Regions from separate parts of the Metabacillus sediminilitoris genome, predicted to be linked through region 2. Evidence: a T-box and tRNA genes for the amino acid it is inferred to sense, from the RefSeq annotation. Region 2 holds a T-box; the other regions hold tRNA genes.

Region 1 (7,232 bases), 1.8 Mb from region 2:
GCTCCACGGGGTCTTTCCGTCCTGTCGCGGGTAACCTGCATCTTCACAGGTACTATAATTTCACCGAGTCTCTCGTTGAGACAGTGCCCAGATCGTTACGCCTTTCGTGCGGGTCGGAACTTACCCGACAAGGAATTTCGCTACCTTAGGACCGTTATAGTTACGGCCGCCGTTTACTGGGGCTTCGGTTCAAAGCTTCGCTTGCGCTAACCTCTCCCCTTAACCTTCCAGCACCGGGCAGGCGTCAGCCCCTATACTTCGCCTTGCGGCTTCGCAGAGACCTGTGTTTTTGCTAAACAGTCGCCTGGGCCTATTCACTGCGGCTTTTCGCAGGGCAAGCCCTGAAAAAGCACCCCTTCTCCCGAAGTTACGGGGTCATTTTGCCGAGTTCCTTAACGAGAGTTCTCTCGCTCACCTTAGGATTCTCTCCTCGCCTACCTGTGTCGGTTTGCGGTACGGGCACCTCTCACCTCGCTAGAGGCTTTTCTTGGCAGTGTGGAATCAGGAACTTCGGTACTATATTTCCCTCGCCATCACAGCTCAGCCTTTGCGACAACGGGATTTGCCTCGTTGTCAGCCTAACTGCTTGGACGCGCTAATCCAACAGCGCGCTTACCCTATCCTTCTGCGTCCCCCCATTGCTCAAATGGTGAGGAGGTGGTACAGGAATTTCAACCTGTTGTCCATCGCCTACGCCTTTCGGCCTCGGCTTAGGTCCCGACTAACCCTGAGCGGACGAGCCTTCCTCAGGAAACCTTAGGCATTCGGTGGAGGGGATTCTCACCCCTCTTTCGCTACTCATACCGGCATTCTCACTTCTAAGCGCTCCACTAGTCCTTCCGGTCTAGCTTCACAGCCCTTAGAACGCTCTCCTACCATTGTTCGTAAGAACAATCCACAGCTTCGGTGATACGTTTAGCCCCGGTACATTTTCGGCGCAGAGTCACTCGACCAGTGAGCTATTACGCACTCTTTAAATGGTGGCTGCTTCTAAGCCAACATCCTGGTTGTCTAAGCAACTCCACATCCTTTTCCACTTAACGTATACTTTGGGACCTTAGCTGGTGGTCTGGGCTGTTTCCCTCTTGACTACGGATCTTATCACTCGCAGTCTGACTCCTGAACATAAGTCTTTGGCATTCGGAGTTTGACTGAATTCGGTAACCCGATGGGGGCCCCTAGTCCAATCAGTGCTCTACCTCCAAGACTCTCAATTTCAAGGCTAGCCCTAAAGCTATTTCGGAGAGAACCAGCTATCTCCAAGTTCGATTGGAATTTCTCCGCTACCCACACCTCATCCCCGCACTTTTCAACGTGCGTGGGTTCGGGCCTCCATTCAGTGTTACCTGAACTTCACCCTGGACATGGGTAGATCACCTGGTTTCGGGTCTACGACCACGTACTCTTTCGCCCTATTCAGACTCGCTTTCGCTGCGGCTCCGTCTCATCAACTTAACCTTGCACGGGATCGTAACTCGCCGGTTCATTCTACAAAAGGCACGCCATTACCCATTAACGGGCTTTGACTACTTGTAGGCACACGGTTTCAGGATCTCTTTCACTCCCCTTCCGGGGTGCTTTTCACCTTTCCCTCACGGTACTGGTTCACTATCGGTCACTAGGGAGTATTTAGCCTTGGGAGATGGTCCTCCCTGCTTCCGACGGGATTTCACGTGTCCCGCCGTACTCAGGATCCACTCTGGAGGGAACGAAGTTTCAACTACAGGGTTGTTACCTTCTTTGACGGGCCTTTCCAGACCTCTTCATTTACTCCGTTCCTTTGTAACTCCGTATAGAGTGTCCTACAACCCCAAGAGGCAAGCCTCTTGGTTTGGGCTAATTCCGTTTCGCTCGCCGCTACTTGGGAAATCGCGTTTGCTTTCTCTTCCTCCGGGTACTTAGATGTTTCAGTTCCCCGGGTCTGCCTTTATCACCCTATGTATTCAGGTGAAAATACTACTCCATTACGAGCAGTGGGTTCCCCCATTCGGAAATCTCCGGATCAAAGCTTACTTACAGCTCCCCGAAGCATATCGGTGTTAGTACCGTCCTTCATCGGCTCCTAGTGCCAAGGCATCCACCGTGCGCCCTTAACAACTTAACCTTTGACATTATAAATGTCATTTTAATCATTATTAAGAGAATCACTAAACTAAGCTTTAAACTCAGTGAATTACTTGAATTGTTATCGTTATCTAGTTTTCAAGGAACAAAGCACAGGATGTGCAAACGCATGCGTTGCCACAGGACGTGGCGCCTTTAGCAGGCGATCCTTTAAAAAGGAACTTATCGTATGCATAATGTTTTTAATCCTATGTGTATCATCATTGAGAGATAGTTCTCTCAAAACTAAACAAAGTCAGAAACGTCTTTTTAATGAAGTAATAAAACTTCATATTATCCTTAGAAAGGAGGTGATCCAGCCGCACCTTCCGATACGGCTACCTTGTTACGACTTCACCCCAATCATCTGTCCCACCTTAGGCGGCTGGCTCCTTACGGTTACCCCACCGACTTCGGGTGTTACAAACTCTCGTGGTGTGACGGGCGGTGTGTACAAGGCCCGGGAACGTATTCACCGCGGCATGCTGATCCGCGATTACTAGCGATTCCGGCTTCATGCAGGCGAGTTGCAGCCTGCAATCCGAACTGAGAATGGTTTTATGGGATTGGCTTGACTTCGCAGTCTTGCAGCCCTTTGTACCATCCATTGTAGCACGTGTGTAGCCCAGGTCATAAGGGGCATGATGATTTGACGTCATCCCCACCTTCCTCCGGTTTGTCACCGGCAGTCACCTTAGAGTGCCCAACTAAATGCTGGCAACTAAGATCAAGGGTTGCGCTCGTTGCGGGACTTAACCCAACATCTCACGACACGAGCTGACGACAACCATGCACCACCTGTCACCACTGTCCCCGAAGGGAAAGGTATATCTCTATACCGGGCAGTGGGATGTCAAGACCTGGTAAGGTTCTTCGCGTTGCTTCGAATTAAACCACATGCTCCACCGCTTGTGCGGGCCCCCGTCAATTCCTTTGAGTTTCAGTCTTGCGACCGTACTCCCCAGGCGGAGTGCTTAATGCGTTTGCTGCAGCACTAAAGGGCGGAAACCCTCTAACACTTAGCACTCATCGTTTACGGCGTGGACTACCAGGGTATCTAATCCTGTTCGCTCCCCACGCTTTCGCGCCTCAGTGTCAGTTACAGACCAGAAAGTCGCCTTCGCCACTGGTGTTCCTCCAAATCTCTACGCATTTCACCGCTACACTTGGAATTCCACTTTCCTCTTCTGCACTCAAGTTCCCCAGTTTCCAATGACCCTCCACGGTTGAGCCGTGGGCTTTCACATCAGACTTAAGAAACCACCTGCGCGCGCTTTACGCCCAATAATTCCGGACAACGCTTGCCACCTACGTATTACCGCGGCTGCTGGCACGTAGTTAGCCGTGGCTTTCTGGTTAGGTACCGTCAAGGTACCAGCAGTTACTCTGGTACTTGTTCTTCCCTAACAACAGAACTTTACGACCCGAAGGCCTTCATCGTTCACGCGGCGTTGCTCCGTCAGACTTTCGTCCATTGCGGAAGATTCCCTACTGCTGCCTCCCGTAGGAGTCTGGGCCGTGTCTCAGTCCCAGTGTGGCCGATCACCCTCTCAGGTCGGCTACGCATCGTCGCCTTGGTGAGCCGTTACCTCACCAACTAGCTAATGCGCCGCGGGTCCATCTGTAAGTGATAGCCGAAGCCATCTTTCAATGTCGAACCATGCGGTTCGAAATGTTATCCGGTATTAGCTCCGGTTTCCCGGAGTTATCCCAATCTTACAGGCAGGTTACCCACGTGTTACTCACCCGTCCGCCGCTAATCTTTGGGAGCAAGCTCCCTCAGATTCGCTCGACTTGCATGTATTAGGCACGCCGCCAGCGTTCGTCCTGAGCCAGGATCAAACTCTCCAATAAAGAGTTGATATAGCTCTTAAAATTTGTACTATATAGTACGTTTTTGTTAATTAGAATTAACGTTGACGTTCTGCTTTGTTTAGTTTTCAAAGAACTATTTCGACTGATTTAAAACATATCAGCGACAAGGAATATCATATCAAACATTTTCATCTTTGTCAACTTCTGCGAAAATTATTTTTAAAAGAAAAACATTGTTTCAATTAATAATTTTCTTAGTAGCAACAATTAATATCTTATCACTTAACTTCGTAGAAGTCAATAACAAATTGCTCAATCACTTTTTGACTTTTCAATGATGTCTCAGTGGAGCTTTCTTATATTACTATCGTTTATTATGAAAGTCAACATTTTTCTAGACATAGTTTTTATTTTTTTTGATTTCACCATTTATATAGAGAATAGATCTTTTAATATTGTACTAATAAGCAATAATTTCTTTACTATAGACTCAGTATTTAACGCTTTTTGATAAAACTTAACTTCTTCACTTTAGTTAAATCATCTAAAGAGTAACTTTGTTTCAGTTGTTCAATGACAGGGTATAGAATTTAAAAAATGGGAGGTTCTACAATGGTTATGAATAAACTAAAAAAAATGCTTAAGGATCCTAAAGTAAAGGAAGCAATAACCGATAAAGTAATGCCGGCTATTAAAAAAGAGATCAAAAAAAGAAAATCAAACAAATAATAACTATTAGGATTTTTACATATTTACATCTGTAATGAATAGTAAACATAACTTACAGGTTCAGTTATAATTTAGAAACTATATTAAAATTCTTAGTTATTAAAAAGTTTATTTATTAATAACCAAGTGAATTGCTAGAAATTTCAATTTAATTTGATTCGCTTTTTCACCTGAAAATGTAAACCAATTTCTAGGTAGACCCAATTAAATAGCTGCTTACAATGTACCTTAAAAATACTAGGTCTAGAATAATAAAAAGAGCGGTTGCTTATTAGCAATCGCTCTTCATTCGTAAAACAGCATATTAACGTTAATCATTTATGATTTAAATCTTACGATTTACACAATTAATTTAATTTTAGCAGTAGCTAATCTATTAGCAAAAAATGGCGGTCCGGACGGGACTCGAACCCGCGACCTCCTGCGTGACAGGCAGGCATTCTAACCAACTGAACTACCGGACCATTTTGGTTGCACTTAACAGCACTACTATGTTTCCTCGCTAAGAAGAATAACCAACGTAGCATCGTCAACTAAAATTGGTTGCGGGGACAGGATTTGAACCTGCGACCTTCGGGTTATGAGCCCGACGAGCTACCGGACTGCTCCACCCCGCGACAATAAAGAAAATTAAATATGGAGGAGGAAGGGGGATTCGAACCCCCGCGGGCTTTGACACCCCTGTCGGTTTTCAAGACCGATCCCTTCAGCCGGACTTGGGTATTCCTCCATCATAAGTGGAGCCTAGCGGGATCGAACCGCTGACCTCCTGCGTGCAAAGCAGGCGCTCTCCCAGCTGAGCTAAGGCCCCATAAATGTTTTAAATAATGGTCGGGAAGACAGGATTCGAACCTGCGACCCCTTGGTCCCAAACCAAGTGCTCTACCAAGCTGAGCTACTTCCCGAATATATGGCGCGCCCGAGAGGAGTCGAACCCCTAACCTTTTGATCCGTAGTCAAACGCTCTATCCAATTGAGCTACGGGCGCATTATATAATATTGTCTAGCTGCGAAAGCCAAACCGTACGGCTGTTTCACTTCTTCCTGGAGTTAAATTACAACTCCTTCTCAGAAGCTCCAACATTAATCACTTTAAGCGGGCTTTCTCCGCTTTTCTATATTGGTGCCGAGGACCGGAATCGAACCGGTACGGTAGTCACCTACCGCAGGATTTTAAGTCCTGTGCGTCTGCCAGTTCCGCCACCCCGGCACGTATTGGAGCGGAAGACGGGATTCGAACCCGCGACCCCCACCTTGGCAAGGTGGTGTTCTACCACTGAACTACTTCCGCAATATTTAAATGATGCGGGTGAAGGGACTTGAACCCCCACGTCACAAGGACACTAGATCCTAAGTCTAGCGCGTCTGCCAATTCCGCCACACCCGCAAGGTGTGTAAATGGTGAGCCATGAAGGACTCGAACCTTCGACCCTCTGATTAAAAGTCAGATGCTCTACCGACTGAGCTAATGGCTCATTTCAATAAGATTCTATTAAAATAAGTGGTGCCGGCGAGAGGACTTGAACCCCCAACCTACTGATTACAAGTCAGTTGCTCTACCAATTGAGCTACACCGGCATAATTAAAATATTGTTGAATTAATTTATTTGTACTTAATAATGGTGGAGGATGACGGGATCGAACCGCCGACCCTCTGCTTGTAAGGCAGATGCTCTCCCAGCTGAGCTAATCCTCCAATGAAAGGTGTAAATGGTGACCCGTACGGGATTCGAACCCGTGTTACCGCCGTGAAAGGGCGGTGTCTTAACCGCTTGACCAACGGGCCAATTATAAATTGACAAAATAATAGCCCCAACTAAGGGGCTTTTGCCTGGCAACGTCCTACTCTCACAAGGGGAAACCCCTAACTACCATCGGCGCTGAAGAGCTTAACTTCCGTGTTCGGCATGGGAACGGGTGTGACCTCTTCGCCATCGTCACCAGACATTTAGTTTGAAGGTTGTTCCTTCAAAACTAGATAACGATTCACAATTCAATTCACTTTGTTTAACGCATATATATTAGGTTAAGTCCTCGATCGATTAGTATCAGTCAGCTCCACACGTCACCGCGCTTCCACCTCTGACCTATCAACCTGATCATCTTTCAGGGATCTTACTAGCTTGCGCTATGGGAAATCTCATCTTGAGGGGGGCTTCATGCTTAGATGCTTTCAGCACTTATCCCTTCCGCACATAGCTACCCAGCTATGCCTTTGGCAAGACAACTGGTACACCAGCGGTGCGTCCATCCCGGTCCTCTCGTACTAAGGACAGCTCCTCTCAAATTTCCTACGCCCACGACGGATAGGGACCGAACTGTCTCACGACGTTCTGAACCCAGCTCGCGTACCGCTTTAATGGGCGAACAGCCCAACCCTTGGGACCGACTACAGCCCCAGGATGCGATGAGCCGACATCGAGGTGCCAAACCTCCCCGTCGATGTGGACTCTTGGGGGAGATAAGCCTGTTATCCCCGGGGTAGCTTTTATCCGTTGAGCGATGGCCCTTCCATGCGGAACCACCGGATCACTAAGCCCGACTTTCGTCCCTGCTCGACTTGTAGGTCTCGCAGTCAAGCTCCC
Region 2 (7,232 bases):
CGGGTAGTCCGCTTATTGGTGGTGCCATCGCGGTCAGCGTGATTGCGGGTATGACAGGTTCATCATCAGGCGGTCAGGCAATTGCGCTGCCGCTACTTGCTCCTCATTATATGGATATGGGTGTGAACCCAGAAGCATTGCACCGTGTTGTATCAATCTCATCTGGTGCATTAGACTCCTTACCACATAATGGCTATGTTGTTACAACCGTACGTGCGATTTGTGGTGAATCACATCAGGATGCATATAATCCTGTGGGTGCCCTAACAGTTATTGTTCCAGGCTTAGGCGTTGTTTTGGCAATTATTCTCTTCTCATTTGGACTCGGGATTTAAAACGGAGGGTGGTTAAAGTGGTTCAAGCGCAGGTTGTACTTATAACTGGAGCTGCACAGGGGATTGGTTTTGAACTAGCAAAGGCATTTGCGGAGGTTGGAGCAAAGGTTGTCTTAACAGATTTACATGAAGAACAAGTTGTACAAAGTGCAAATTCGTTAAAAATGGCTGGATTCGATGTTAGAGGTTTAAAATGTGATGTGACAAACGAACAAGAAATCATCAAAACAGTAAAACAAACAGAAGCCGCATACGGACGTATTGATATCCTTATAAATAATGCAGGTTTACAGCATGTAGCACACATTGAAGAATTTCCTACTGAAAAATACGAACTGCTCGTAAAAGTGATGCTTATAGCACCATTTATTGCAACAAAACATATCTTTCCAATAATGAAGAAACAACAATTTGGCAGGATCTTAAACATGGCTTCAATAAATGGTTTAATTGGTTTTGCAGGAAAGGCAGCCTATAATAGTGCAAAACATGGGGTCATCGGCTTAACGAAGGTAGCGGCACTAGAAGGTGCAGAGCATGGTATAACTGTCAATGCCCTCTGTCCGGGATATGTTGACACACCACTTGTCCGCAACCAGTTTGAAGATTTAGCCAAAACAAGAAATATCCCCGTCGAAAACGTATTAGAGGAAGTATTATATCCGCTTATTCCACAAAAAAGGCTATTATCAGTTAGGGAAATTGCTGACTATGCAATCTTTTTAGCAAGTACGAAAGCTAAAGGCGTTACTGGTCAGGCAATTGTGATGGATGGAGGATACACTGTTCAATAATTAACAATAAAAGAAAAGACTTGTGATGGTTGCAAGTCTTTTCTTTTTTGAGGACAATGAAAAAACAAAATGGAAGGTTAACAGTGAGCAGTGATTTAATTTATTTTTATTATTTATCTCTGGGGAACATTTAGTTTAGTTTAATGAGCAAAAAAGGAGACCAACATGGAGTACTGTTTATTTTAGGAGTGTCTTATGTATCATGATCTGTGGGCAATTCTCACCATATTGCCTACCTTGCTTACGGGAATGGTGTTTGTTATTTCTCTTTTAATATATGGCTTATAGTTAGTATTGTTGCAGAAAAAGAATAACGTCTCATACCAAGTAATCGTGCGTGAATCTTCCATACAAAATAACCGGATCTTTTTTCTACTTATTAAAATGTCTTGCGTTAACGACATGTTTACTTGCATATCCCGACAAATTTATATAAAATAAGCTTAAATCTATATACTAAATGAACGGAGATAAGGAGTAGTAATTTGCAAAGATCGTACAGAGAGTTGACGGCTGGTGTGAGTCGACCGAGATTTGCAGATGAACTCACCTTTGAGTTACAAATGTGAAAGCCTATTTTGGTTAAGTAATATTTGTCGGCTATCCACGTTACGGATATCAAAGTGGGCATGTCGCTATGCCAAAGTTGGGTGGTACCACGGGAAATTAACCTCTCGTCCCTATTTGGGATGGGGGGTTTTTCTTATCGTTTTTTAAAATCAATCCCCTGATTGACCGCACGACTCCAGCGAAAAGCAAACATGGCCTTGTAAGTGCAGTCAATACGATATGCCTTTCTAAAATAATTTCTTCGGAGCTGATATAGTTCCCTGAGATTTAAATTGTTGAACTTACTTTGATCCGTTCAAAATGCGGTTAATACTATAAATATACATAAGAATTGCTTTAAGGAGGAAAACAGATGAGCTTCAGTCATCAACAGATTGAAAAAAAATGGCAAGATTATTGGTTGGAAAATAAAACATTTAAAACAACAGAGGACATGGAAAAGCCTAAATTTTACGCGCTTGACATGTTCCCATATCCATCAGGTGCGGGGTTACACGTTGGACATCCTGAAGGATATACGGCAACAGATATTTTATCCCGTATGAAACGCATGCAAGGCTTTAATGTTCTGCATCCAATGGGATGGGATGCATTTGGACTACCAGCTGAGCAATATGCACTTGATACTGGAAATGATCCTGCTGAATTTACCAAGCATAATATTGATAACTTTAGAAGACAAATTCAGTCATTAGGATTTTCATATGATTGGGATCGTGAAGTAAACACAACAGATCCTGAGTATTACAAATGGACACAATGGATCTTTTTACAACTATATAAAAAGGGCTTGGCATATGTCGACGAGGTACCTGTTAACTGGTGTCCTGCATTAGGAACGGTTCTAGCAAACGAAGAGGTTATTGATGGAAAAAGTGAGCGTGGCGGTCACCCGGTTGAACGTCGGCCAATGAAGCAATGGATGCTTAAAATAACGGCTTATGCAGACCGTCTCCTTGAAGACCTTGAGGAGTTGGATTGGCCTGAAAGCATTAAAGATATGCAGCGCAATTGGATTGGCCGTTCTGAAGGAGCACATGTAAATTTTGAGATTGATGGTTATGATGAAAGCTTTACTGTATTTACAACACGTCCTGATACTTTATTTGGTGCTACATATGCAGTATTAGCACCAGAACATTCATTTGTTGAGAAAATAACAACAGTTGAACAAAAGGATGCTGTAGATGCTTATATTAATGAAATTAAACATAAGAGTGACCTAGAGCGTACAGAGCTTTCTAAAGAAAAAACAGGTGTTTTTACAGGTGCATTCGCGATTAATCCAGTTAATGGCGAAAAGATGCCGATTTGGATTGCTGATTATGTTCTTGTAACGTATGGAACTGGCGCAATTATGGCAGTACCTGCACATGATGAGCGTGACTATGAATTCGCACAAAAATTTGACCTGCCAATTAAAGAAGTTGTTAGCGGTGGAGACGTGACAAAAGAAGCGTACACTGGTGACGGAGAACATGTAAATTCTGATTTCTTAAACGGTCTTGGGAAACAAGAAGCAATTGAAAATATGATCACTTGGCTTGAAACGAACAAAAAGGGTGAGAAGAAAGTCACTTACAGACTGCGCGACTGGTTATTTAGCCGTCAACGTTATTGGGGGGAGCCAATTCCAATCATCCATTGGGAAGATGGCACAATGTCTGCAGTTCCAGAAGAAGAGCTTCCACTTGTTTTACCGAAAACAACGGAAATTAGGCCATCAGGTACAGGAGAATCACCACTAGCGATCATTGAAGATTTTGTAAGTGTTGTTGACCCTGAAACAGGCAAAAAGGGTCGTCGCGAAACGAATACAATGCCGCAATGGGCTGGAAGCTGCTGGTACTACCTGCGTTATATTGATCCTAAAAACAACGAAGCACTTGCTGATGATGCGAAATTAAAGCAATGGCTGCCTGTTGATATTTATATTGGTGGAGCTGAGCACGCTGTTCTTCACTTACTATATGCGCGATTCTGGCATAAATTTTTATACGATATCGGTGTAGTTCCAACGAAAGAGCCATTCCAAAAACTATTTAACCAAGGTATGATCCTAGGGGAAAATAACGAAAAAATGAGTAAATCTAAAGGTAATGTTGTAAACCCAGATGAAATTGTTGAGTCACATGGGGCTGATACACTACGTCTGTATGAAATGTTCATGGGACCTTTAGAAGCTTCAATCGCTTGGTCAACAACAGGCCTTGATGGAGCTAGACGTTTCCTTGATCGGATTTGGCGCTTATTTATCGAAGATAATGGTGAACTAAGTCCTAAAGTAGTCAAAGAATCAAGTGAATCACTTGAAAGAGTTTACCACCAAACAGTGAAAAAGGTAACGGAAGATCTTGAAGGATTACGTTTTAATACAGCCATCTCACAATTAATGGTCTTTATTAATGAAGCATATAAAGCAACAGTACTTCCTAAAGAATATGTTGAAGGATTTGTGAAATTATTATCTCCGATTGCTCCTCACTTAGCAGAAGAGCTTTGGGCAAAACTTGGTCACAACACAACAATTTCGTATGAAGCTTGGCCTGCATTCGATGATGCAAAACTCGTTGAAAACGAAGTTGAAATTGTTGTTCAAGTAAACGGTAAAGTCCGTGCTAAAATACTAGTGGCAAAAGATGTAACAAAAGAACAGCTAGAGCCACTTGCTCTTGAAGATGATCGTGTAAAAGAGCATATTGAAGGAAAAACAATTCGCAAAGTAATTGCAGTACCAGGGAAACTTGTAAATATTGTTGCAAATTAATTGTCTAAAAAACGGCCGACTTGTGAGTATGCTACATACTTGCAGGTCTTTTTTTTTTTTTGGTTGCATTCATAAAAGGTAGTTTTAATAATGAGGTTTTCATGCTATATGGTTTGAAATTTGGTGATTATTTGGCGGAAATTCAACCAAGGAAAGGAAAAATGAATGACATTAGACAAAGTATCACTATCTCTAGTCCTCAAAACTAGAATCCTGCACAGTTAATTTGATATAATGCAGGTATTAAAACTGAAAGGGTGTACAGGATGTACGAAATGAAAGAAATTTCACCTGAAGAGATTCAAAAAAAACTTGTAAATGGTGAAAATGTTGAGTTAATAGATGTTCGTGAGGATGATGAGGTAGAAACAGGAATGATCCCTCAAGCGAGACATATTCGCATGAATGATATTCCTGAACAATTAGATGCCATTGATAAAGACAAAGAAACAATCTTTATTTGCCGATCTGGAGCACGTAGTGGAAATGTATGTGCGTACTTACAAGAAAAAGGGTATAACGTCATTAACATGGCAGGTGGAATGTTAGAATATAAAGGTGAGACAAAACCAAAAAGTGAATTAGGAAAATAAAAAAAGGAGTCTGACTGTCCAAGCGGGCATTCAGACTTTAAATATGATCTATTCTCGATACATAATAAGTGCAGAAAAGCAATAAAGTTGGTCACCATCCCTGTCAGTTGTTACAGCCACGCTATATTTAATATTTTTTACTTGATTTTCTTTCAGCTCAGCTAAAAAATGATTAATTTCATCCTCTAAATCTTTTTCATGCTCTTCATCAAAAACGGCTACTTTTAACATAAGCTCACTTCCTTTTATTAAGTTAGTAAACTGTATTCAATATTGCTAGAATTATGACAAGTAATTCTCTTAAATACACAACAAAAAATCATAGTAGTTGGTAGATTTAATAATAAAAAACACAAATAAACACCAAGAAAAAATTCCTGGTGTTAGGCGGGAACCTGTTATTTTATTGATGATAAGTTCAATTGATAGGGTATCAAATAGCCCTAGGCTTTAGAATAAATTCCAGCATTCATTCCTGCCAGCCTGCCTGTAACGAATGCTGACGTAATATTATATCCACCTGTATACCCATGGATATCAAGAATCTCGCCGCAAAAATAAAGACCATTTTTCAATTTTGACGACATCTCACGGGGATGAATTTCTTTAACTGAAACACCGCCGCCTGTTACAAACGCCTTCTCGATTGAGAGAGTACCGTGAACTTTGAACTGAAATTGTTTGCAATCTCTTACAAACGACCGCAGCTTTTCATTTGAAAGATTATCGTATGTTACGAGAGGATCAATTTCATTTTTCTCAAGTAAAAACAATAAATATCTTTCAGGTAATAAACCTTTGATAACGTTTTTTATTGCTTTTTTCGCATCCTGTTTTAAATCCGTAACAATTGTTTGAAAAAGCTGTTCTTCATTTGTATCAGGTACAGCATCAATACTTACAGTAACTGCATTTGTCTTAAATTTCTTCATAGCCTTCACAACAAATTGACTGCATCTTAAAACAGCTGGACCTGAAATTCCAAAATGGGTGAAGATCATATCCATTTTGTGAGTAATGATTGGTTTCCCTTTTGGATTTAATACACTTAAAGCAACATCTCGTAGTGATAGCCCTTGCAATGTTTTGTTCTGGATAAAAGGTTCATTCGAGGTTACAGGTACCTCAGTTGGAAAAAGCTCTGTTATCGTATGTCCTGCATTCTCAGCCCAAGCATAACCGTCACCGGTACTTCCGGTTTGTGGGACACTTTTTCCGCCAACAGCGATGACAACAGCGGATGTCTGTATTGTTTCTCCACTTCTAAGCTTAATGCCAAGGACTTTCTCATCGTCATATAATACGTCTTGCACAGGCTCATTTGTGCGAATCTCCACGTTTAATTGCTTTAGCTCTTTAAGAAGTGCATCAACAACTGATTGTGCTTTATCTGTTACTGGGAACATACGGCCGTGATCTTCTTCCTTCAGCTTTATACCGAGATTTTCAAAAAATGAAATAATGTCTTCATTACTAAATTCAGAGAAAGCACTATATAGAAACCGTCCATTTCCTGGAATATGCTTAATAATTTCGTCTATTGGCAGTCTGTTCGTCACATTGCAACGACCACCACCAGAAATAGCAAGTTTTCTTCCTAACTTATCTCCTTTATCAACTAGGAGGACACGGGCTCCTTGCTGACCCGCAGCAATGGCCGCCATTAAACCTGATGGACCACCGCCAATTACTAATACATCATACTTCATCATTTATTCACAACCTTTATCTCTTGGTCTGCTCCTCATATTATAGCGGAAGATGGAAAAAAGCAAAAAAATAATTTTGGAGGAAACGGGACGAATCCGCTAGATCTTGCAAATAAGAGTAGGATAGTGAAGACTGGCTTAACTTCAATATCTTAAAAACAGGCTTGTTTTCTGTAAGAAATCGAGTTTTCAGGATTTCACATATGTTTGTTATATACTGATAGACAAACTGTGGAATAAGCTTAGGTTTGTGGTAAAATAGAAAAGTTGAATCTTCATAGAGAAGAATGGTGAACTAAAATCATGTCAAATAATTTATTAAGAGGAACGTTTGTTTTAACGTTAGGTACATATCTATCGAGAATATTAGGGATGATTTATATTATTCCATTTGCAGCAATGATTGGAACAGAAGGTGGGGCTTTGTACCAAACAGGGTATGCCCAATATGCAATCTTTCTAAG
Region 3 (7,232 bases), 1.7 Mb from region 2:
TGAAAGATGATCAGGTTGATAGGTCAGAGGTGGAAGCGCGGTGACGTGTGGAGCTGACTGATACTAATCGATCGAGGACTTAACCTAATATATATGCGTTAAACATAAGTGAATTGAATTGTGAATCGTTATCTAGTTTTGAAGGAATATAAAAGTAAAAAAACACTTGAAATATTCTTCTCAAATAGTATAATAATATTTGTCACAAATGTCTGGTGGCGATGGCGAAGAGGTCACACCCGTTCCCATGCCGAACACGGAAGTTAAGCTCTTCAGCGCCGATGGTAGTTAGGGGTTTCCCCTTGTGAGAGTAGGACGTCGCCAGGCTTTGAAATTTATAATTATTCCGCAGTAGCTCAGTGGTAGAGCTATCGGCTGTTAACCGATCGGTCGTAGGTTCGAGTCCTACCTGCGGAGCCATTTTGGAGAGCTGTCCGAGTGGCCGAAGGAGCACGATTGGAAATCGTGTAGGCGGTGAAAGCTGTCTCAAGGGTTCAAATCCCTTGCTCTCCGCCACTATTTATATATACATTGGCCCGTTGGTCAAGCGGTTAAGACACCGCCCTTTCACGGCGGTAACACGGGTTCGAATCCCGTACGGGTCACCATTTACACCTTTCATATGGAGGATTAGCTCAGCTGGGAGAGCATCTGCCTTACAAGCAGAGGGTCGGCGGTTCGATCCCGTCATCCTCCACCATAAAGTTTATATGTATTACTATTGTCGCGGGGTGGAGCAGTCCGGTAGCTCGTCGGGCTCATAACCCGAAGGTCGCAGGTTCAAATCCTGTCCCCGCAACCAATGGTCCGGTAGTTCAGTTGGTTAGAATGCCTGCCTGTCACGCAGGAGGTCGCGGGTTCGAGTCCCGTCCGGACCGCCATTATTTTAATAAAACACTTATCTCAAGTAAAAGGGTTTCGATAAGCGAAAAGGTCGAGGAAACGACTAAGCGAACACCGGAGCGTATGTAAATACGTGAGGATGTGAGTGTAGGAGTTGACGAAGAGATTTGAAGCTTAGCGGAAGCCGAAAACAATTTGGCTCAGTAGCTCAGTCGGTAGAGCAATGGACTGAAAATCCATGTGTCGGCGGTTCGATTCCGTCCTGAGCCACCTTTAGTGTATAACAGTCCTAAAGTCAAAAAAGCATGCCGGTGTAGCTCAATTGGTAGAGCAACTGACTTGTAATCAGTAGGTTGGGGGTTCAAGTCCTCTCGCCGGCACTGTTTCACATATATGGAGGGGTAGCGAAGTGGCTAAACGCGGCGGACTGTAAATCCGCTCCTTAGGGTTCGGCAGTTCGAATCTGCCCCCCTCCACCATTTATAGGGGCATAGTTTAACGGTAGAATAGAGGTCTCCAAAACCTTTGGTGTGGGTTCGATTCCTACTGCCCCTGCCAATTATATAGTGGCGATTGTGGCGAAGTGGTTAACGCATCGGATTGTGGTTCCGACATTCGTGGGTTCGATTCCCATCAGTCGCCCCATTTAAACAACTAATTCAATGGGCTATAGCCAAGTGGTAAGGCAACGGACTTTGACTCCGTCATTCGTTGGTTCGAATCCAGCTAGCCCAGCCATTTTTATTACACATTTTTGAAACTCTTGCATAGGCTAGAGTATACAAATTATATAAGCAAGTCGCGGAAGTAGTTCAGTGGTAGAACATCACCTTGCCAAGGTGGGGGTCGCGGGTTCGAATCCCGTCTTCCGCTCCAGTTTTATGAAGGCGGCATAGCCAAGTGGTAAGGCAGAGGTCTGCAAAACCTTTATCACCGGTTCAAATCCGGTTGCCGCCTCCATTTTTATTTACACCCTTGCCGGGGTGGCGGAACTGGCAGACGCACAGGACTTAAAATCCTGCGGTAGGTGACTACCGTACCGGTTCGATTCCGGTCCTCGGCACCATTTAAATGATTTTTGATTTGCCAGTGTGGCGGAATTGGCAGACGCGCACGACTCAAAATCGTGTTCCGTGAGGAGTGTCGGTTCGACCCCGACCACTGGTATCTAATAATTTCGAAAAACTTGTAAAGTCAATGCTTTGAGCAATCAGAGTATTGGCTTTTTTGTGTTTTATATTAATAAAGTGAGTTGCTAATCGTGTGGATAAAAAATTTTAGAAAGTATAATCAATTATGACTACCAATCAGGTTGGTCTCAAGGTTACTGAACAATCGGGCAAGCATTCCTGTAATGAATGAAAATGAGATTTGAGTATCAAAAAGACCTCTTGGTATGATTAAAATGTCCCAAAGCTGGCCAGCGAAAAGGACAAATCTATCATGACTAGGAGGCCTATCATGAATTATAACCAAAATAAGAAAATCGCTCAAATTACTCCTAAAACACTTATTATCAGAGTAGATATTGCAAAATTCAAACATGTAGCCAGAGCTCAGGATTTAATGAAATTGGGATTTTTTATACTGTAATACCCTAAACGTTGTAAATACGCGATTATCTATACTTAGGGGTAAAAAGAATCTTTAATCCATAAAAAATTTTACATTGAAGACATGTTAACAACGTATTCGTATTGATAACGAGCATAGCATCATCGAATTCTAACCAATTATTTATTATTGAGGGATTTCCTGGCAGGTGTATTGTTAATAATATAGTAGCTCAAAATTAAAATGAGGATAACGAAAGCATGTATTAATGTATTGAATGGGTCGTGGTGATCAACAATAATTAAGCGGAGCATTGCTGTATTGCCAATGTAGAGAAAGTATCGCATCGAATTAACACTAGGATTACTTAATGATGTTAGAAGAAGGCAACTAACCCAATAATAGGGAGTTGCCTTTTAAAAATGCTTTTGATATTTAATGAAATCTTAATATACATTATGACTCCCTTTTTTACAGCCAAAGTGATATTGCTATCTTTTAAAATTAGAGCTTTTTCTTTCAATTAATGTGGGAGCTAATTGTATATTAATCTTTTCTGATGAGACTTCGTTTTCAATTCGATTGAGAAGAATCTCAATGGTAGTTTTGACCATTTCTTCGATTGGTTGATGGATACTGGAAATCCCCATGATTTTAGCAAGATACGTATCATCGAAGCCAATCAAACTGATATCTTCAGGGATACGGATTCCCCTTTTTTGAGCAGCTTTCAAGAATTCAAGCGCCATGATATCGTTTGCAGCGAAGACACATGTGAAATCGAGGCGGTCAGCCTGATTAAAATATGCTTCTATGTCTTGTTGTATCAAAAAATTATTTGTCGAGGTCTGTTTAACATTGATTAAACTGTTTAACTCAAAACCGTTTTCATACAAGACACTTTTATAGCCCAAATACTTCTCATCAGGAACCGTCCCGATATACCCAAATTTTTTATGACCTGCATAGATAAAATTCTCGCCAGCAATCTTTCCAGCTTGCATGTGATCAAGACCGATACTATCTAGAGATTCTCGATTTTTCGTTATGATTACAGTTGGGATAGCAAGTTTGTTCAATCGTTGGATATTATACTCACCATTTGGGACAAGGATAATTCCGTCTACTTGTCGGGCGATGAAATTTTGGATGCTTTCCCATTCGGTAATCGGATTGTGTTTTGAGTTGTGCAATAGAATATTGTATCCACGTTTACGCGCTTCAAGTTCTAGTGTATCAATCAATTCAACAAAATATGGGTTAAAGGTCTCGGTCACACAGACACCGATAATATTTGAGTGGCTTCTTTTTAATGTTTGGGCAGCATTATTTGGGATAAACCCTACTTCTTCAATGACTTTGAGCACTCGTTTTGCAGCCTCTTCATTGACGCTTTTATTACCATTGATCACTCGTGATACAGTGGCTTGTGAAACATTTGCAAGTTTCGCAATTTCTTTCATCGTAAGTTTACTCATACATGGCTCCTTTCAAGCGCTGAGAAAACGTATTCTTTATATATGAATATTTTTAATTAAAGGAATTACTTTTTTTAGTATAATATATATTTCGGATTAATGAAAGCGTTTGTAAAAAAATGTTGACACACATTTTTTGATGTTATAACATGAAATAAGAAAGCGTGAATACGTTTTCACGGAATATTCTAATCTAGGGGGTTAAAAGGCAGTATGAAAAAGTTAATTTTGTTAGTTTCAGCATTAGTCTTTGCTATCTCATTAGTAGGATGTAATTCAAAACAGGCTAGCGACAAAGAAAAAATCACTGTTTGGACACAAGCCGCAGCAGATCATCCAGAAGGAAAGATGTTTGCTGACCGAGTAAAGAGCTACAATGAGGCTCATCCAGACGGACCAAAAGTCGAAATACAAAACATCACACGTGCAGGAGCTGGTTCAGGCTACATAGATAAGCTGAATGCAGCAATTACAGCAAATGAAATGCCTGATATTTTCACATTAGACGGACCTGATATTGGGGCTTACGTTGATTCAGGATTACTTGGTGAACTAGATGAATACATGAGCGAAGGATTTAAAGATGGATTCACGCAAGCGATCATCGACCAAGGAACAGTGGACGGGAAATTCTACGGAATGGGTTATTCAGACTCAGGCGTAGCCATCATGTATAACGAAGACATGATCAATGCATTACCTGAAGATGTAAAAGCATTAGTTCCTTCACTTGATCAAGACTGGACATGGGATCAATTTATTGAGTTATCAAGAAAAGTGGACGAGTTTGCAAAAACGTCGGATGATCCAGCGTTTGCAAATTATGAAGTACCTGTAAGTTTATTACTAACAGACATTACTGCAGGTGCCTATGAATTAGGAACATACTACTTCACACCACTTCTTTGGGGAAATGATGCAAACATCGTCGCTGAAGATGGTGTAACAGTTGATGGCGTATTAAACAGCGACAAAAGTGTAGAAGCATTAACAAAGTATGCGCAATTATTTGCTGAACCAGTACTTGCTAGTGCGACAGAATCCGAAAAAACATTCCATACAGGAAAATCAGCACTATCTGTTAGTGGATTCTGGTATGTAAATGAACTTATCAATAATTATCCTGATTTAAAATTCAAAACCGTTCGTTATCCAAAAATGAGTGAAGACTTCGACGGATTATACACACCATCAGGTTCTTGGGCATTTGTTCGTAACGGACAAGAAGAAGACGAAGAGCGCATCAAGCAAATCGTTGAAGTCATGGAATGGTTAAATAACGACGAAGCATCAAAAGAATATTTCGCTAAAAACGGTTCCATTCCAACAAGAATCAATTCCGTTGACGCGATTGATACAAATACAGACAACCCATATCACAACGATGCATGGACAGTATTAAAGTATCAAGCGGAAAACACAAACAAATCTCGTCCTGTATCACCTGGATATCCTTATCTTTCTGAAACCTTTGCAAAAGACGTCATTCTAAAAATTGCTCAAAACAAAACGACAGATGAAGCGACGATCAAGCAATATTTAGACGATGCAGTGAAGAAAATTGAAATAGAATTTGAAAAGTACAAAAAATAATCGTTTGTAAAAGTAAGAGGTGAGGTGATGACGTCACCTCACCTCTTACACTTTTTTAAAAGGGGTGTGAACCATGAAGAAATTTATCAAACGTTTTGTAAAAGTGAGAAATACAACCGAACACTTCAGACAAAGCGAACATTATAAAAAAAGAGATATCGTGTCCGCTTTCGGATTTTTAACACCTGCTTTAATTCTTGCGATTCTCTTCATTGTCTTACCAATTATTCTAGCGATTACGTACGGGTTTACGGATTACTATTTATTAAAACCAAACGACAAAGAATTTATTGGGCTTGAAAACTTTAAGCGAATGATAACAGATGAAGTGTTGATCCAAAGTTTCATGAACACGATTAAGTTTGTGGTGTTTGTTGTTCCTCTGCAACTATCGATGGCACTTGGACTTGCGCTCATTGTCAACAAAAAAATCAAAGGCGTAGGGTTCTTCCGTACCGCCTATTTTTCACCAGCTGTTTTATCTCTTGTTGTCATCTCAATCCTATGGACGGTCATGTTAAACCCAACATCTGGATTAATTAATGAACTCCTTGAAAATGTTGGGATTTCAAAGCAGCCTTTCCTCTCAAGTGCGTCTCAAGCAATGTATACGATCATTGCGATCTCTGCATGGTCAGGGTGTGGGTATCAAATGATGATCTTTTTAGCAGGACTTAAAAATATTGATGGAAGCCTTTATGAAGCAGCGGACATTGACGGAGCCAATGCGTTCCAAAAGTTTTTATTTATTACCATTCCGACATTAAAACCCATTCTAATGTTTTTAGTGATTACAACCACGATTCAGGCGTTTAAACTCATTGTTCAACCGATGGTTATGACAGGTGGAGGTCCGGATAACTCAACGATTACCATTTTGCAATACATTTATGAGTATGGATTCCGTCACCGAAACATTGGATATGCAAGTGCTGTTACATTAGTATTCACGATTTTCTTAGTCGTTATCTCAATCATTATTAAAAAGCTATTTAGAGAGGAGAAAACAGCATGAAAATTGTAAAGAAAACCTTGTTTTATATCTTGGCGTCTCTTGTGGCATTACAATTTTTGCTTCCTCTTATTTGGATGATTCTTTCTTCATTTAAAATCGATGAAGTGATTTACAAAGATATTGATACAATCTTTGCCTTTGTTCCAAAATTTTCTGATCTTTCGTTTGATTCCTATGTAGAGTTATTAGGTTTTTATAACATCTTTAAAAACGTTGGAAATAGTTTGATTTATGCATCCGTTACAGTAGTTGTAGGATTAACCATCAATTCATTGGCAGGTTATGCTCTAGCAAGATTTAAATTTCCATTTAAAGATTGGATTTTAATTTTTATTATCGCTCTTATGATTGTGCCAATTGAAGCGACCATTCTTCCATTGTTTTTAGTGGTAAATGAAATGGGATTAATCAACACGATTCCAGGTTATTTGCTGCCATTTATCATCAATGTGATGAACATTTTCTTATTCAGACAACATTTCTTATCCTTCCCTGGTGAATTGATTGAATCAGGGAAAATCGATGGACTAAGTGAAGTCGGATGTTTCTTCCGAATCGTCATGCCGTCAAGCTTAAATATGTATATTACAGTTGGAATTTTAACGTTCTTAGCATCATGGAACGATTTTCTATGGCCGGTTATGGCGTTATCAAACGCAGATTTGATGCCAATTCAAGTTGCCCTTAATGCGGTTTTTGCAGACAAGTATAACATTTTCACAAGTCACATGATGGCAGCACTAACAATC

What was found. The T-box of region 2 lies ahead of leuS (leucine--tRNA ligase). A T-box ahead of a tRNA ligase gene usually reads a tRNA of that ligase, here a tRNA-Leu.
Region 1: it has a tRNA-Leu gene. The T-box ahead of leuS (leucine--tRNA ligase) is inferred to sense a tRNA for this amino acid. The anticodon was not compared.
Region 3: it has a tRNA-Leu gene. The T-box ahead of leuS (leucine--tRNA ligase) is inferred to sense a tRNA for this amino acid. The anticodon was not compared.

The regions. Positions count from the first base shown of each region.
Region 1 covers NZ_CP046266.1:613,606-620,837, reverse strand. Annotated here, with positions in the region: rRNA gene GMB29_RS03225 (23S ribosomal RNA) at 1-2,104, opposite strand, end outside; rRNA gene GMB29_RS03220 (16S ribosomal RNA) at 2,408-3,957, opposite strand; tRNA gene GMB29_RS03215 (tRNA-Asp) at 5,035-5,111, opposite strand; tRNA gene GMB29_RS03210 (tRNA-Met) at 5,188-5,264, opposite strand; tRNA gene GMB29_RS03205 (tRNA-Ser) at 5,285-5,377, opposite strand; tRNA gene GMB29_RS03200 (tRNA-Ala) at 5,386-5,458, opposite strand; tRNA gene GMB29_RS03195 (tRNA-Pro) at 5,476-5,552, opposite strand; tRNA gene GMB29_RS03190 (tRNA-Arg) at 5,559-5,635, opposite strand; tRNA gene GMB29_RS03185 (tRNA-Leu) at 5,769-5,857, opposite strand; tRNA gene GMB29_RS03180 (tRNA-Gly) at 5,864-5,938, opposite strand; tRNA gene GMB29_RS03175 (tRNA-Leu) at 5,952-6,034, opposite strand; tRNA gene GMB29_RS03170 (tRNA-Lys) at 6,047-6,122, opposite strand; tRNA gene GMB29_RS03165 (tRNA-Thr) at 6,150-6,225, opposite strand; tRNA gene GMB29_RS03160 (tRNA-Val) at 6,268-6,343, opposite strand; tRNA gene GMB29_RS03155 (tRNA-Glu) at 6,359-6,433, opposite strand; rRNA gene rrf (5S ribosomal RNA) at 6,477-6,592, opposite strand; rRNA gene GMB29_RS03145 (23S ribosomal RNA) at 6,670-7,232, opposite strand, start outside.
Region 2 covers NZ_CP046266.1:4,428,608-4,435,839, reverse strand. Annotated here, with positions in the region: gene GMB29_RS21320 (GntP family permease) at 1-335, shown strand, start outside; gene GMB29_RS21315 (3-hydroxybutyrate dehydrogenase) at 353-1,129, shown strand; T-box leader at 1,588-1,814, shown strand; gene leuS (leucine--tRNA ligase) at 2,052-4,466, shown strand; gene GMB29_RS21305 (rhodanese-like domain-containing protein) at 4,733-5,059, shown strand; gene GMB29_RS21300 (sporulation protein Cse60) at 5,108-5,290, opposite strand; gene GMB29_RS21295 (BaiN/RdsA family NAD(P)/FAD-dependent oxidoreductase) at 5,503-6,768, opposite strand; gene GMB29_RS21290 (putative polysaccharide biosynthesis protein) at 7,072-7,232, shown strand, end outside.
Region 3 covers NZ_CP046266.1:567,825-575,056, forward strand. Annotated here, with positions in the region: rRNA gene GMB29_RS02855 (23S ribosomal RNA) at 1-87, shown strand, start outside; rRNA gene rrf (5S ribosomal RNA) at 212-327, shown strand; tRNA gene GMB29_RS02865 (tRNA-Asn) at 346-420, shown strand; tRNA gene GMB29_RS02870 (tRNA-Ser) at 425-516, shown strand; tRNA gene GMB29_RS02875 (tRNA-Glu) at 534-608, shown strand; tRNA gene GMB29_RS02880 (tRNA-Val) at 625-700, shown strand; tRNA gene GMB29_RS02885 (tRNA-Met) at 726-802, shown strand; tRNA gene GMB29_RS02890 (tRNA-Asp) at 805-881, shown strand; tRNA gene GMB29_RS02895 (tRNA-Phe) at 1,041-1,113, shown strand; tRNA gene GMB29_RS02900 (tRNA-Thr) at 1,151-1,223, shown strand; tRNA gene GMB29_RS02905 (tRNA-Tyr) at 1,239-1,322, shown strand; tRNA gene GMB29_RS02910 (tRNA-Trp) at 1,328-1,401, shown strand; tRNA gene GMB29_RS02915 (tRNA-His) at 1,413-1,488, shown strand; tRNA gene GMB29_RS02920 (tRNA-Gln) at 1,507-1,581, shown strand; tRNA gene GMB29_RS02925 (tRNA-Gly) at 1,645-1,719, shown strand; tRNA gene GMB29_RS02930 (tRNA-Cys) at 1,730-1,803, shown strand; tRNA gene GMB29_RS02935 (tRNA-Leu) at 1,821-1,909, shown strand; tRNA gene GMB29_RS02940 (tRNA-Leu) at 1,929-2,010, shown strand; gene GMB29_RS27580 (hypothetical protein) at 2,305-2,436, shown strand; gene GMB29_RS02945 (phosphate-starvation-inducible PsiE family protein) at 2,577-2,744, opposite strand; gene GMB29_RS02950 (LacI family DNA-binding transcriptional regulator) at 2,889-3,875, opposite strand; gene GMB29_RS02955 (ABC transporter substrate-binding protein) at 4,089-5,468, shown strand; gene GMB29_RS02960 (carbohydrate ABC transporter permease) at 5,542-6,483, shown strand; gene GMB29_RS02965 (carbohydrate ABC transporter permease) at 6,480-7,232, shown strand, end outside.